4 regions of the Pseudoalteromonas ruthenica genome follow, and region 3 is predicted to be linked to each of the others. Evidence: predicted binding sites of a transcription regulator. Region 3 holds the regulator's gene; each other region holds the start of a gene.
What was found. The regulator LexA, encoded in region 3, represses DNA repair genes until DNA is damaged. The targets are predictions, from matches to a motif close to TACTGTATNNNNATACAGTA.
Positions count from the first base shown of each region.

Region 1: ruvC (crossover junction endodeoxyribonuclease RuvC) is a predicted target of LexA. The motif match lies at 2,025-2,044, and genes of this name have one in related genera.
Region 2: PRUTH_RS07105 (SulA-like leucine-rich domain-containing protein) is a predicted target of LexA. The motif match lies at 1,576-1,595, and genes of this name have one in related genera.
Region 4: dinG (ATP-dependent DNA helicase DinG) is a predicted target of LexA. The motif match lies at 1,240-1,259, and genes of this name have one in related genera.

Region 1 is NZ_CP023396.1:803,387-806,569, forward strand. It holds gene PRUTH_RS03855 (DUF72 domain-containing protein) at 1-6, opposite strand, end outside; gene aspS (aspartate--tRNA ligase) at 193-1,971, shown strand; gene ruvC (crossover junction endodeoxyribonuclease RuvC) at 2,083-2,604, shown strand; gene ruvA (Holliday junction branch migration protein RuvA) at 2,607-3,183, shown strand, end outside.
Region 2 is NZ_CP023396.1:1,503,780-1,506,962, reverse strand. It holds gene PRUTH_RS07115 (VC2046/SO_2500 family protein) at 1-460, shown strand, start outside; gene PRUTH_RS07110 (YchJ family metal-binding protein) at 589-957, opposite strand; gene PRUTH_RS07105 (SulA-like leucine-rich domain-containing protein) at 1,083-1,532, opposite strand; gene PRUTH_RS07100 (NCS2 family permease) at 1,790-3,082, shown strand.
Region 3 is NZ_CP023396.1:3,015,178-3,018,360, reverse strand. It holds gene PRUTH_RS14225 (SpoIIAA family protein) at 1-20, opposite strand, end outside; gene PRUTH_RS14220 (HNH endonuclease family protein) at 86-835, opposite strand; gene lexA (transcriptional repressor LexA) at 1,055-1,672, shown strand; gene coxB (cytochrome c oxidase subunit II) at 1,991-3,124, shown strand; gene ctaD (cytochrome c oxidase subunit I) at 3,121-3,183, shown strand, end outside.
Region 4 is NZ_CP023396.1:703,964-707,146, reverse strand. It holds gene PRUTH_RS03435 (DNA polymerase II) at 1-1,123, opposite strand, end outside; gene dinG (ATP-dependent DNA helicase DinG) at 1,271-3,183, shown strand, end outside.

The DNA of each region.
Region 1 (3,183 bases), 1.1 Mb from region 3:
AAGCATGGTTAGGGCACGGTTCATAGTGATTGGCAGCTATGCTAGCACAGCTTTATGGCTTTGGATGTTCAATAAGTGTGCAACTCGGAGTTTGCTTCGTGACATTGACTGCCGTTTTTATATAATTGACGCAATTAATTTGGCCACTGCGTGCTTAAACCAATGCGCGCTTACAATTAAAACAGGAATATTATGCGCTCTATATATTGCGGACACTTAAATAAAAGTCATGTCGACCAAGAAGTTACTCTGTGTGGGTGGATCAACAAACGCCGCGATTTAGGTGGCTTGATCTTCGTCGATGTGCGTGACCGCGAAGGTTTGGTGCAGGTGGTGTTCGACCCGGAAGTCGAAGGGCTTATGGATGTGGCGAATAAACTTCGTCAAGAATTCTGTGTACAAGTCAAAGGGGTAGTCCGCGCTCGCCCTGACAGCCAAGTCAACAAAGACATGAGCACAGGTGAAGTGGAAATTCTAGGTACTGGCCTTGAGATCATTAACCGCAGCGACGCTCTACCACTGGATTTTAACCAGCAAAACTCCGAAGAGCGCCGTCTAAAATACCGTTATTTGGATCTTCGCCGCTTAGAGATGAGCGACCGTATTAAGTTGCGTGCCAAAGCCACAAGTTTTGTTCGCCGCTTCCTTGATAGCAATGACTTCCTCGATATTGAAACGCCGGTACTGACGAAAGCGACCCCTGAAGGAGCACGTGACTACCTTGTGCCAAGCCGTGTGCATCATGGCAGCTTCTATGCATTGCCGCAGTCGCCACAGTTGTTTAAACAATTGTTGATGATGTCTGGCTTTGACCGTTACTACCAAATCGTTAAATGTTTCCGTGATGAAGATTTACGTGCCGACCGCCAGCCAGAGTTCACGCAAATCGATATCGAAACCTCATTTATGAGTTCAGACCAAGTTCGCGGTGTCACTGAAAAACTGATCCGTGATATGTGGCAAGAGTTGCTGAATGTTGATTTGGGCGAGTTCCCGGTGATGGCCTACAGCGAAGCCATGCGCCGCTTTGGCTCTGACAAGCCTGACCTACGTAACCCGATGGAGCTTATTGACGTTGCTGATTTGGTTAAAGACGTTGAGTTCAAAGTGTTCTCTGGCCCTGCCAATGATGAGAAAGGCCGCGTAGCTGTGCTTAGCGTGCCAGGCGGAGCGTCGTTGTCACGCAAGCAAATTGACGAGTACACCAAGTTTATCGGCATCTATGGCGCTAAAGGTTTAGCCTGGATGAAGGTCAATGACCGCGACGCAGGTGTGGAAGGCGTGCAATCACCGATTGCTAAATTCTTGAACGAAGAGGTGATCACCGCCTTACTTGAACGCACCAATGCGCAAACTGGCGATATCATTTTATTCGGTGCCGACTCACGCAATGTGGTCAATGAAGCCATGGGTGCGCTGCGCTTGAAGATTGGTTTAGACCTTGAGCTAACTGATTTAACCAAATGGGCACCATTGTGGGTCGTAGACTTCCCGATGTTTGAAGAAGACGATGAAGGTAATCTACACGCGGTTCACCACCCATTTACTGCGCCAAAAGATGTCAGCCCAGAGGAGCTGGAAGCCAACCCTGCCGGCACGCTTTCTGATGCCTACGACATGGTTCTTAATGGTTACGAAGTGGGTGGTGGTTCGGTGCGTATCCACAACAATGCGATGCAACAAGCGGCGTTCCGAGTATTGGGGATCAATGAGCAAGAGCAACAAGATAAGTTCGGTTTCCTACTCGATGCGTTGAAGTATGGTACACCGCCGCACGCTGGCTTGGCGTTCGGCCTTGACCGTCTAGTGATGTTGCTTTGTGGTACAGACAATATTCGTGATGTCATTGCCTTCCCGAAAACGACGCAAGCATCTTGTTTGATGACCGATGCTCCGAGTGTGGCAAATCCCGACGCTCTGCAAGAGCTGGGTATCGGAGTGACTGCCTCTGAGAGTGAACAAAGCGAATAAGCGATAGCGATAAAAGAAGCGGCTCAGGCCGCTTTTTTTATGCTTCAGCTTTACACTGGTCATACATACAGTTACCATTTCCATAAGCGAGAATAATAATAAGGTCAGTGGGTGAGTATAATTTTGGGAATTGACCCCGGCTCGCGCTTTACCGGCTATGGTGTCGTGCAGCAGCAAGGGCATAAGTTCCATTACTTGGGCAGTGGCTGTATTAAGTTAGGTGATAACGCCTTCCCGTTGCGTTTAAAAATGATTTTCCAAGGCGTCAGCCAACTCATTGAGCAATTTAATCCTACCGCGTTTGCCATAGAACAAGTGTTTATGGCCCACAATCCTGATTCGGCATTAAAGCTAGGGCAAGCCCGGGGCGCAGCCATTGTCGCCGCCACCTTGGCCGATATTGACGTGTCAGAATACTCCGCGCGGCAAGTGAAACAAGCTGTGGTTGGGCGGGGCTCTGCGGAAAAGGCACAGGTACAACACATGGTGAAGCATATCTTGAAGCTGCCAGCGACGCCGCAAGCAGATGCCGCCGACGCCTTGGCTATTGCCATGTGCCATGGTCACTCACAACAAAACTTAATAAAACTGTCCGGTCAAGCACGTAAAACCGTGCGCGGACGCTTGAGGTAACAATGATAGGACGAATTAGAGGATTGTTGGTTGAGAAGCAGCCCCCTGAAGTGTTAGTGGAAGCAGCAGGCATTGGCTATGAAATCAACCTCCCCATGAGTTGCTTTTATGCACTTCCCGAGTGTGGTGAACAGGTCACCTTGTATACCCACTTTGTGGTGCGAGAGGATGCGCAGCTGTTATTTGGGTTTAACACCAAAAACGAACGTGCCCTGTTTCGTGAATTATTAAAAGCCAATGGGGTAGGGCCTAAACTAGGCCTAGGTATTTTATCGGGAATGTCGGCAGAGCAATTTATCCATTGCGTTCATCATGGCGATGCAAGCACCTTAGTAAAGCTTCCTGGCGTTGGCAAAAAAACCGCAGAGCGGTTAGTGTTAGAAATGAAAGACAGGCTTAAAGATTGGGGTCCTGACTTATTTACCCCTCACACTGACGCGGCACCAATAGATGCGCCCAATGGCGATACTTTGGTCGCGAGTCATGCCCAAGACGATGCGGTGGCCGCACTTGAAGCTCTGGGCTATAAAAATGCTCAGGCAGTGAAGTCGGTAAAAGCAGTCGCGAAGCCAGGCATGG
Region 2 (3,183 bases), 1.5 Mb from region 3:
ATGTCGCAGTGTCCATGAGGCCCGTCGTGGAGACTTTGCTTGGCTGTTAGCATCATTATCAGCAGATGCACTCGATTTTGCCCAGTTTCACCTTCCCAAATCGGAACTAGAATCTCACCAAGTGGATGAGCAGCAGTTGCGATTACAGTTGGGCGCTGCGCCTGCAAAACCAACGGCATTACCGGATTACCACATAGATAGAGCTCAGCATGACAGGGCATTATTGGCGCAAAGCTCAATGACAACTCTGCGATTAAAAGAGTGTCTAACCCCCGAGCCTTTGGCAGTGCGAGACGACAAAACCTATGTTCCACTACCTATAATTGACAATTGCGATCCGAGCGTACAGGCAAAACATCATCGCCAATATGAGCCACTGAACGAGCCGCAAATGGATAGTGCAGCTTTTTACGATCAACTTGTGGATATGAATAAGTCCTCGTCTTTAGCACACGCGTAGTGGCCTGCGCATAATGGCGTTTGGCCAGTCAGAGCGCGCTAATCAGGGTGCAATAGCAGGTGCGAGCCAAGGGTTTCTTGTACTAATTAAGCGAATACCTAAAGCTGCCACCGGGCGGCGGCATCACATCAAGGCATACAGCATTTTTTGAATTTATTGCCACTTAAGCATGGGCAGGGATCGTTGCGTTTAAGCTTTACATCAGCGGCTTCAAACAACCGTCCGCTGTCGTATTTCCATTGGTGGTGGCGTTGAATGAACTGTGAGCGTTCATGAATACAGTGAAGGGTGTCAGCAATGATGTAAAAAGCCTTAAATTCAACATAGGCCAAAGCATCGCCAGGCTCATAATCCATTATGTGTAAGCGTACAAAATGCGCAGCTTGGGCAAATTCAGCCACTTCATCTCTGGGGTTTTGTTCTAGGGCTTTCTCTGAGCAGGTAAAACATAAGTAATCAATAGCTTGTTCACAAAATGCACTATAACGAGAGCGCATGAGGCTCTGGGCGTCGGGGGCATCAATAGCTCTACTTACAAACCGGCCGCAGCAATCAGCAAAAGGCTGCGGCAATCCACAATGGCACATCGCATTTTCTAACTACAAGGAATCACGCCAATATATTAGCAGACTTGTAACTGCGAGGGCACAGTTGTTTGTTCGCTGGCGTTATGCTCGGTAGTGAAACAGTAAAGCTGTGCTTTAGCTTGGTGGGTATTAAGTTGTAAGGCTTCGAGTTGTTGCTGTTTTAAAATGTCCGTCCAGGTGATCACCGCCGCAAAACGGCCATTTTGCAGCGCACAATTAAGCATGTACTCCATATCAACAACATGTTTAGCCCGAATTACCAGCAATTTATTCGTGTCGATAGAGCAAGCGTCCAATAGGTGACGGCTAGGCACATTGTCAGGGGCGACTAATAGCGTCCAGCCATTATTTTGATTGTAGCGATGAACGATTTTAAGCATCTCAAATGTTGCAGAGATCTCATCCTCAGTTTTTACGATATTGATCACATTAGGGTTATCTTGCTGATAGCTTTTAACATGACGAACACTTGCTGTATGTAACATAATTGCCTCGCTGTGGATTTTGTGAACCATATACAGTGTTTTATACAGTATGTGTATACAGTAGTTTATACAGTTATTCAGTGCAAGTTTTTTTTGTTTCTTTTTTAAACGTCTTGTTTGTTGCTTTAAACGCTTAGCGATACCGAAGAAGCTAAAGCCGTGTTTCGGTGCCAATATTGCTGTGTAAACATGCGGTCATTTGTCCGCATTTATGCTAGTATCCGCCGCTTCTATTTTACGTATCATTGTTTACTCCTATGTTCGAAAGACTGTTCAAAATAAAATCGCATGGAAGCTCCGTTAAGCGCGAGGTTATCGCAGGACTCACGACCTTTATCACCATGGTGTACATCGTGTTTGTCAACCCGGCAATGCTAGCAGAGGCGGGAATGGACCAAGGGGCAGCATTTGTCGCAACCTGTATTGCTGCTGCTATCGGTTGCTTCATTATGGGTTTTTGGGCGAATTATCCGTTGGCATTAGCGCCAGGCATGGGCTTAAATGCATTTTTTACCTACGGCGTAGTATTAGGTATGGGTTACACCTGGCAGGCGGCTTTAGCGGCGGTATTTATGTCGGGGTGTATCTTTTTAGCGTTGAGCCTATTTAAAGTCAGAGAGTGGATAATCAATGCCATTCCACTGGTACTTAAGCGCGCTATCGCCACGGGGATTGGCGCTTTTCTGGCGCTCATTGCACTGAAAAACGCGGGTATTGTTGTTGCCAGTCCAGCCACGCTCGTACAGATGGGTGATATTACCAGCAGTGGGCCTTTGCTCGCTATCCTGAGCTTTTTCGTAATAGCGGCGTTGTTGTATCGTGATATCAAAAGCGGCGTATTGATCAGTATTATGTTGGTTACAGGCATTGCGTTATCTCTGGGGCTGGTTGAATATCAAGGGGTGATCTCAGCGCCACCGTCCATCGCTCCTACCTTTATGCAATTAGACTTTGCCTCGGCGTTAGAGTTATCCATGCTCAGTGTCATTTTCGCATTCTTGTTTGTGGATTTGTTCGACACCTCAGGCACCTTGGTGGCGGTAACGCAAAAAGCGGGATTGGCCGATGAGCAAGGGCGCATGCCACGTTTGGGTCGAGCACTGAGTGCCGATAGTACAGCGACAATTGCAGGCTCTATGCTCGGCACCTCTACGACCACTTCCTACATCGAGTCGGTATCCGGTGTGTCAGTGGGTGGGCGTACAGGCTTAACAGCTGTGGTGGTGGGCTGTTGCTTCCTACTGATGATGTTTTTTGCTCCTTTGGCAGCCATGGTTCCAGCTTATGCAACAGCGGGTGCGATTTTGTATGTCTCGGTGCTCATGCTGCAAAACCTTAAGCTGGTTGATTGGGATGATATGACAGATGCGATTCCAGTTGCCGTGGTGCTGTTGATGACGCCGTTAACTTTTTCCATTGCCCACGGCATTGCCCTTGGCTTTATCGCCTATACGGCGGTGAAATTAGTGTGTAATAAGGGGGCGGAGATTAGCTTGAGTGTGTGGATTCTAACAGTACTATTTTTGCTTAAGTTCATGTTTTTATCTTAGTAAGCAAGGTCATATATAACAGCTAAAAAGGCACAGCTATGACGCTGTGCCTTTATTTTTTGTATGAGCCAACGAGCTTCAAAAAACCAGCCTCTATTGTC
Region 3 (3,183 bases):
TTTATAGTGATATTGAGCATATATCCTCGCCAACGAGTTCATTGGATGCTCTATCAATATAGAATATTTACTTACAAGCGGTTGGTTATTGGTGCAAGGTTGTAGGTAGTGCGCTGAGGTTTAAAGTTTCACCTACGCAGCTTTGCAGCAAACTCTGAACTTGGTCTTTTTCGTTTTGCGAGTAGCGAAGGTCATATTTGCTCATGATGTAATTAAAGCGCTGAATGTACTGACAGCGGTAATCTTGATGCGGCGGCAACCATTGCCAAGGGCCTTTTGCGCCTTTGCTACGATTTAGGCCATTATCAACAGCAAGCAAATTCTCCATATCGTTGGCAAATTGTGCCTTTTGCGAACGACTCCAGGTGGCAGCACCGTGTTCATAGGCAAATTTAAGCGGAACAATATGGTCTATATCTAAATCATCGTCATTGCGTAGTATCTGTCCCGAATAAGGGTCATGCCACTGGCCGCTGGTGACGGTGCAGCGCGCTTGAGTGGTGTAGCTTACATCACTGTGTGATTGGGCAATCAGCACTTCAGCACGGGCGTCTTGGCAGTCGTGATCGGTGTCTAACCAATGTGGCCAGTTATCCCGATGATAACTATTTCCTGATGTTTGTTTAGTGTGGTTCTTTGGTAAACGTCCACCGTCTGCTAGACAGCTTTCTAAGTTCGCATAGGGGGTAAAAGATTGAGTGCGTTGATAATGAGCCGAATCTTCAGGGTGACAAAGGCCGCTGCGCGACATCTTGACCGTATCGGCTTTGCACGCACCTATCGTCAGTGCCGAAATAAGTATAAGGAACGCTGAAAATACACCTTGGCGAGTCATCTAACTGCTTAATAACATGACTAAAACAGCGCTACTTTAAAGCATTGTCGCGCATTCGTCACCTATCACTTTATGAGTATGAGATGAGGTTGCATATGAACAAAAGCGAAGTTGCATTAATTAAGGTTGCAATGGTCAGCAAATTCCCTGATTTTATTTGCGATTTTCATTTAACTGTATATACTCACAGTTAAATGTACTGTATGGAAACCCAGTTGTATGCGCCCATTAACTAAACGCCAATCGCAAATTCTTGAGCTGATTAAAGTCTTTATTAAAGATACCGGCATGCCGCCGACGCGTGCAGAAATTGCACAAACACTGGGGTTTCGCAGTGCTAACGCCGCAGAAGAACATCTTAAGGCGTTGGCTAAGAAAGGCGTAATCAAAATGAAGCCTGGCGCGAGTCGAGGTATTCAATTGGTCGAGGAAGAAGAACCCGAACAATTGGGCCTGCCTTTAATTGGCCGTGTTGCTGCGGGCGAGCCCATTCTTGCACAACAGCATATAGAGAGTCACTGCCAGATAGACCCACTACTGTTCAAGCCTGCTGCAGATTATTTGCTGCGCGTAAATGGCATGAGTATGAAAGACATCGGCATTATGGATGGCGACTTATTAGCGGTACATCGCACTCAGGTGGCTGAAAACGGCCAAGTGGTGGTCGCGCGGGTTGATGAAGATGTCACCGTGAAGCGTTTAGAAAAAGCTGGGCGTAAGGTTCTGCTGCATGCAGAGAATGAAGAATTCACACCCATTGAAGTCGATTTAGAGAACGAATCCTTTAATATTGAAGGCTTAGCTGTAGGTGTGATCCGAAACGCCGACTGGATGTAATTAAATTTACTTATTTTGCCTCTAATAGGTCTGTTATTAGGGGCTTTCCCCATGTTCCCTCCTTAGCCACAGTGCTTTCTAACAGCTTGAATATTCCTGTTAATTTATTAATAAAACGTAAACAAAAGTAGTGTATTAACTTGCTATTAGCTCAATCTTTGACTAATTGGTTATATTACAGGCTTTGCTGGTCGGTTTTTCAACAGTTTATTTAGGGTCAAAGTTGTCGACTGGTAAAAGCATAATAATAACGAAGATTGGGTATTAAGCTGTAACCGCCTCTTCCTTGCATTGCGCAACAATAAGGAGATGGTACACATGAAGAAGCTGAGCTCCCTCATGTTGCTATGTCTGTTATTCCCTCAATTGGTGTCCGCGAATAGCAAGTACAACTTGCGCCAAGGGGTAACTGACATTAGCGAAAATGTTTACCAACTACACATGACCATATTTATTATATGCTGTGTGATTGGTGTGGTTGTTTTCGCGGTGATGTTTTGGGCGCTGCTCAAACACCGCAAGTCAAAAGGGGTCACCCCCGCTACCTTTCATGAAAGCACCAAAGTAGAAATACTTTGGACAGCGATTCCATTTGTTATTCTCATAGCCATGGCTGTTCCGGCCACCAAAACCCTGATTGCTATGGAGGATACAACAAAGGCCGATATCACCATTAAGGTGACTGGTTCACAATGGAAATGGCACTACGAGTATATGGGCCACGATGTGGGCTTCTACTCACTGCTGTCAACGCCTCAAGAGCAAATCAAAAATGCGCAAAATAAGGGCGACAATTACCTCCTCGAAGTAGATAAACCCTTGGTCATTCCCACTAATCAAAAAGTACGTTTCTTAATGACCTCAGATGACGTCATTCACTCTTGGTGGGTGCCCGATTTTGCAGTAAAGAAAGACGCTAACCCTGGGTTTATCAACGAAGCTTGGACACGCGTAAACGAACCGGGTACGTATCGCGGCCAGTGCGCCGAGTTATGCGGTAAAGACCACGGCTTTATGCCGGTGGTCGTAGAAGCAAAACCCCCTGAAGAGTTTGACGCTTGGCTGGCAGAGCAGAAACAAGCGAAGCAAGCTCAGGCGCAGGCCGATGCTGAGCTGCTAGAACAAATCCTCTCTGAAGATGAGCTAATGGCATCGGGCGAGCAAGTGTACATCACGCGCTGTGCAGCTTGTCATCAGCCTACGGGGCTCGGTTTACCTGGAGTCTTCCCCGCCATTAAAGGCAGTCCAATAGCCACCGGCGATATTAACGACCATATCGATATTGTGGTGCACGGTAAGCCAGGGACTGCGATGCAGGCATTTGTCGGTCAACTTACGCTTAAAGAGTTGGCTGCGGTGGTTACTTACCAACGCAATGCCTTCGGTAATGAAACCGGTGACATCGTTCAACCAAGCGTGATTCAGGCCTATATTGATGGGGAGGAACAATGAGTACAGCAGCTGCAACACATGAACATCACGGGCCTGCAACCGGAATTAAACGCTGGCTT
Region 4 (3,183 bases), 960 kb from region 3:
ACAATGGCAAATAAAGGTTGGTGAACGCCGCCACCGACCCTCCTAGCCGTTCTAATGGCAGCCCTGTAAGCTGGGTCCGCACAATAGCAAAGTCGACCAATTCAAGACGAGCAAAGATGGCTAATACAAGCTCACAGTCTTTTAAGTTATATTCAGCAAGTTGCAGTTTATCTTCGTTGAAAAGCCGGGAAATCTCGGAAACTTTGTCTTTGTTTTCGATAAGCTTTCGCTCGCCAAGGATTTCGTGGGCAACATTATCAAGGGCAAAGCTGGGGTAGTAATATGTGGCGTTTTTAAGCATATCAATGCCATCAAGTACAGCGCGCCCGGGAACTATAAGCTTAGCGACTTTTCCTCCGCGCCACACAACCGCCTCGTTATTGCGTCCTAAATTAAGACGAATACCCAATTGTTGAGCGCGATAGCACAGCAGCTGAAAGTCAAAGTCGACCACATTCCAACCAACGATCACATCAGGGTCTATATGGTGTATGTGCTCTTGTAACCGCACGAGCAAAGCGGCCTCATCCTCAACATACTCAAGCCACGAGCGCTCTTCGGTGCTACGCCCAACCATCAGCACCTTTTTAAACCGTTCACTTACCAAGCCAACACTGTAAAGCACCCCATCGCCACTGCATTCAATATCCAGCGATAAAACCCGCAAAGTGGGCCGGTAGTGGGGATGGCTTTTAAACCGCGCTTGGACTAAGGAGCCATTAGCACTGGAGGTGCCGTCTACCCAAACGCCGCCGCGAATAAATCGCTCCATTAAGAAGCGCTCGTGCGCGCGGATATCATCCTCGTATAACGTAATTCCTTGCTCTTTAAGCTGTTCTCGCGCCGCATAAAACTGATTCAAGTGCGTGAAATAACACCCTGCCATGGGTTTACCGGCAAAAGAGTGCAGCGTTACTGTGCGTATATCACAAGGTAAGTTAGCGGCTTGGAGTAATTTTATCACTCGCTGCTGCTGCGATTGGGCAACGAAAAATACCGCAGACTCAGCGACAGATTGTGCTTTAACTGGGCCGTTGTCTGTGGCCAGCCAAAAGACATGACTGATACCATCGCTCAGTTGCCGTGTTTGCGCGGAAAGGATAAACCCTGCTATTGGAGCCAACCGAATACCTATAGAAGTGAGTAAATACAGCGCGTTGTTTTCTATGTCTTGCCCAAGCATCACAACATAAGTGAATTGTCACTTGAGTCATATGCAGCCACACTCTAAAATGGTCGCACTGTAAATATATACATAAGTTGATACACCATGCTATCCGATCCGCTGAAAAAAACAATCCGAAACGCTCATCAGCGGATAGCTTCAAGCATGGACGATTATCGCCCTCGTGCTAGCCAAAACTACTTGGTCGCAGAAATAGCAAAAACACTCGCTGGTGAATACGACAAAAAGCAGCGCATTTGCGTGGTCGAAGCCGGAACCGGAACCGGCAAATCTTTGGCATATTGCTTAGGTGCCTTACCACTGGCACTCAAACGTAATAAAAAGCTGGTGATTGCAACCGCTACAGTAGCCTTGCAAGAGCAGCTGCTCTATAAAGAGTTACCCTTTTTTGCCCAGCACAGCGGTCTTACTTTTAGTTATGATTTGGTCAAAGGCCGGGGGCGCTATATCTGCGCCCATAAGCTCCATAACGCCGTCAATGGCGAACAAGAGCAACTCGCGTTGACGCCCACTTTAAGCTCTCCTTTGAGTGACATGGAGCAAAAATGTCTGCATCAGCTGCATGATGCTTACCAAAACAAACAGTGGCAAGGTGACCGAGACTCATGGGCCGACGTGATCCCAGATCGCGTATGGCACCTTATTGCCTGTGATAAGCATGCCTGCCAACGGCAGATGAAAGCACACCAAACCTGCCCTTTCCATCTTGCGCGGCAAAAAATAGCGCAAATGGATGTGTTAGTGGCCAACCACAGCCTATTATTGGCCGATTTGGAACTCGGCGGTGGCGTGATTTTGCCGGAGCCAGAAAACTGTATTTATGTGATTGATGAAGCACACCACTTACCGCATATCACTCGCGACTTTTCATCTGCCGCAGCAACCTTAAAAGGGACTCAGGATTGGCTCGAGAAACTATTCAAATTCAGCGGCAAAATGGCGCAAACCATTTTTAGCGCCAGCGCATCAGGCAGCCAATTTAAACTCAATGATGCCCTTGATGATGTGGCCAGAGGCATGAAAGCCGTGCTGAGTATGCTTGATAGTGCAGACTTTCAATACACCGAAGACGACACCTATCGTTTCTCTCACGGAGTGCTGCCGCAACAGCTCACAGTGCAAGCCAAAGATATCAGTGAAGCCAGTAAAACGGCGCTACGCACCCTCAACAAGATGCACGAAGCGCTCAGTAGCGACGTAAATGATGGCGATGTAAAGCCGTTTATTGCTGACCCTATTTTAGCTGAAAGTGGGCAATATATAGCCCGTTTAGAAACGCTACAAAAGCTGTGGCAAAGTTATGCTAAAGAAAGCGAAAGCGTTCCCCATGCCAGGTGGATAAAGCGCATGGAGTATAAAAACCATCATGACTACCTCCTGAGTGACTGCCCTATTGAAGTGGGGTTTTACCTCAAAGATAAATTATGGCGCGAGTGTGCAGGAGCGGTATTGTGTTCGGCCACGCTCAGCGCCTTGGGCTCCTTTGAACATTTTGCCCATGAAAGCGGGCTACGCTCAGAGCAAGGAGTTAAGTTTATCAAGGTGCCCTCACCGTTTGATTACCCCAATCAAGCGCAGCTGCATATTCCCAAAACCGAGTGTGAGCCAACCGACAAAGCGTTTAGCGATTACCTTGCCAAAGCACTGCCCAATACCCTAGATAAATCCAAAGCCAATCTGGTGTTGTTTGCTTCTTATTGGCAAATGCACCATGTCGCCGAGCGTTTGCGTAAACAAGGGTGGGACATTTTAATGCAAGGCGAGCTATCTCGGGATACATTGATCCGACGCCATAAGCGCCGTATTGATGATGCCCAAGGCAGTGTGCTGTTTGGCACCCAAAGTTTGTCTGAAGGCCTCGATTTGCCGGGCGATTACCTGACTAATCTAGTGATCACAAAAATCCCGTTTGCGGTGCCCACCTCACCGATTGAAGAAGCGCAAGCAGAGTTTGTAGAGCAAAAAGGGGGCAACCCGTTTTTATCCATTACCGTACC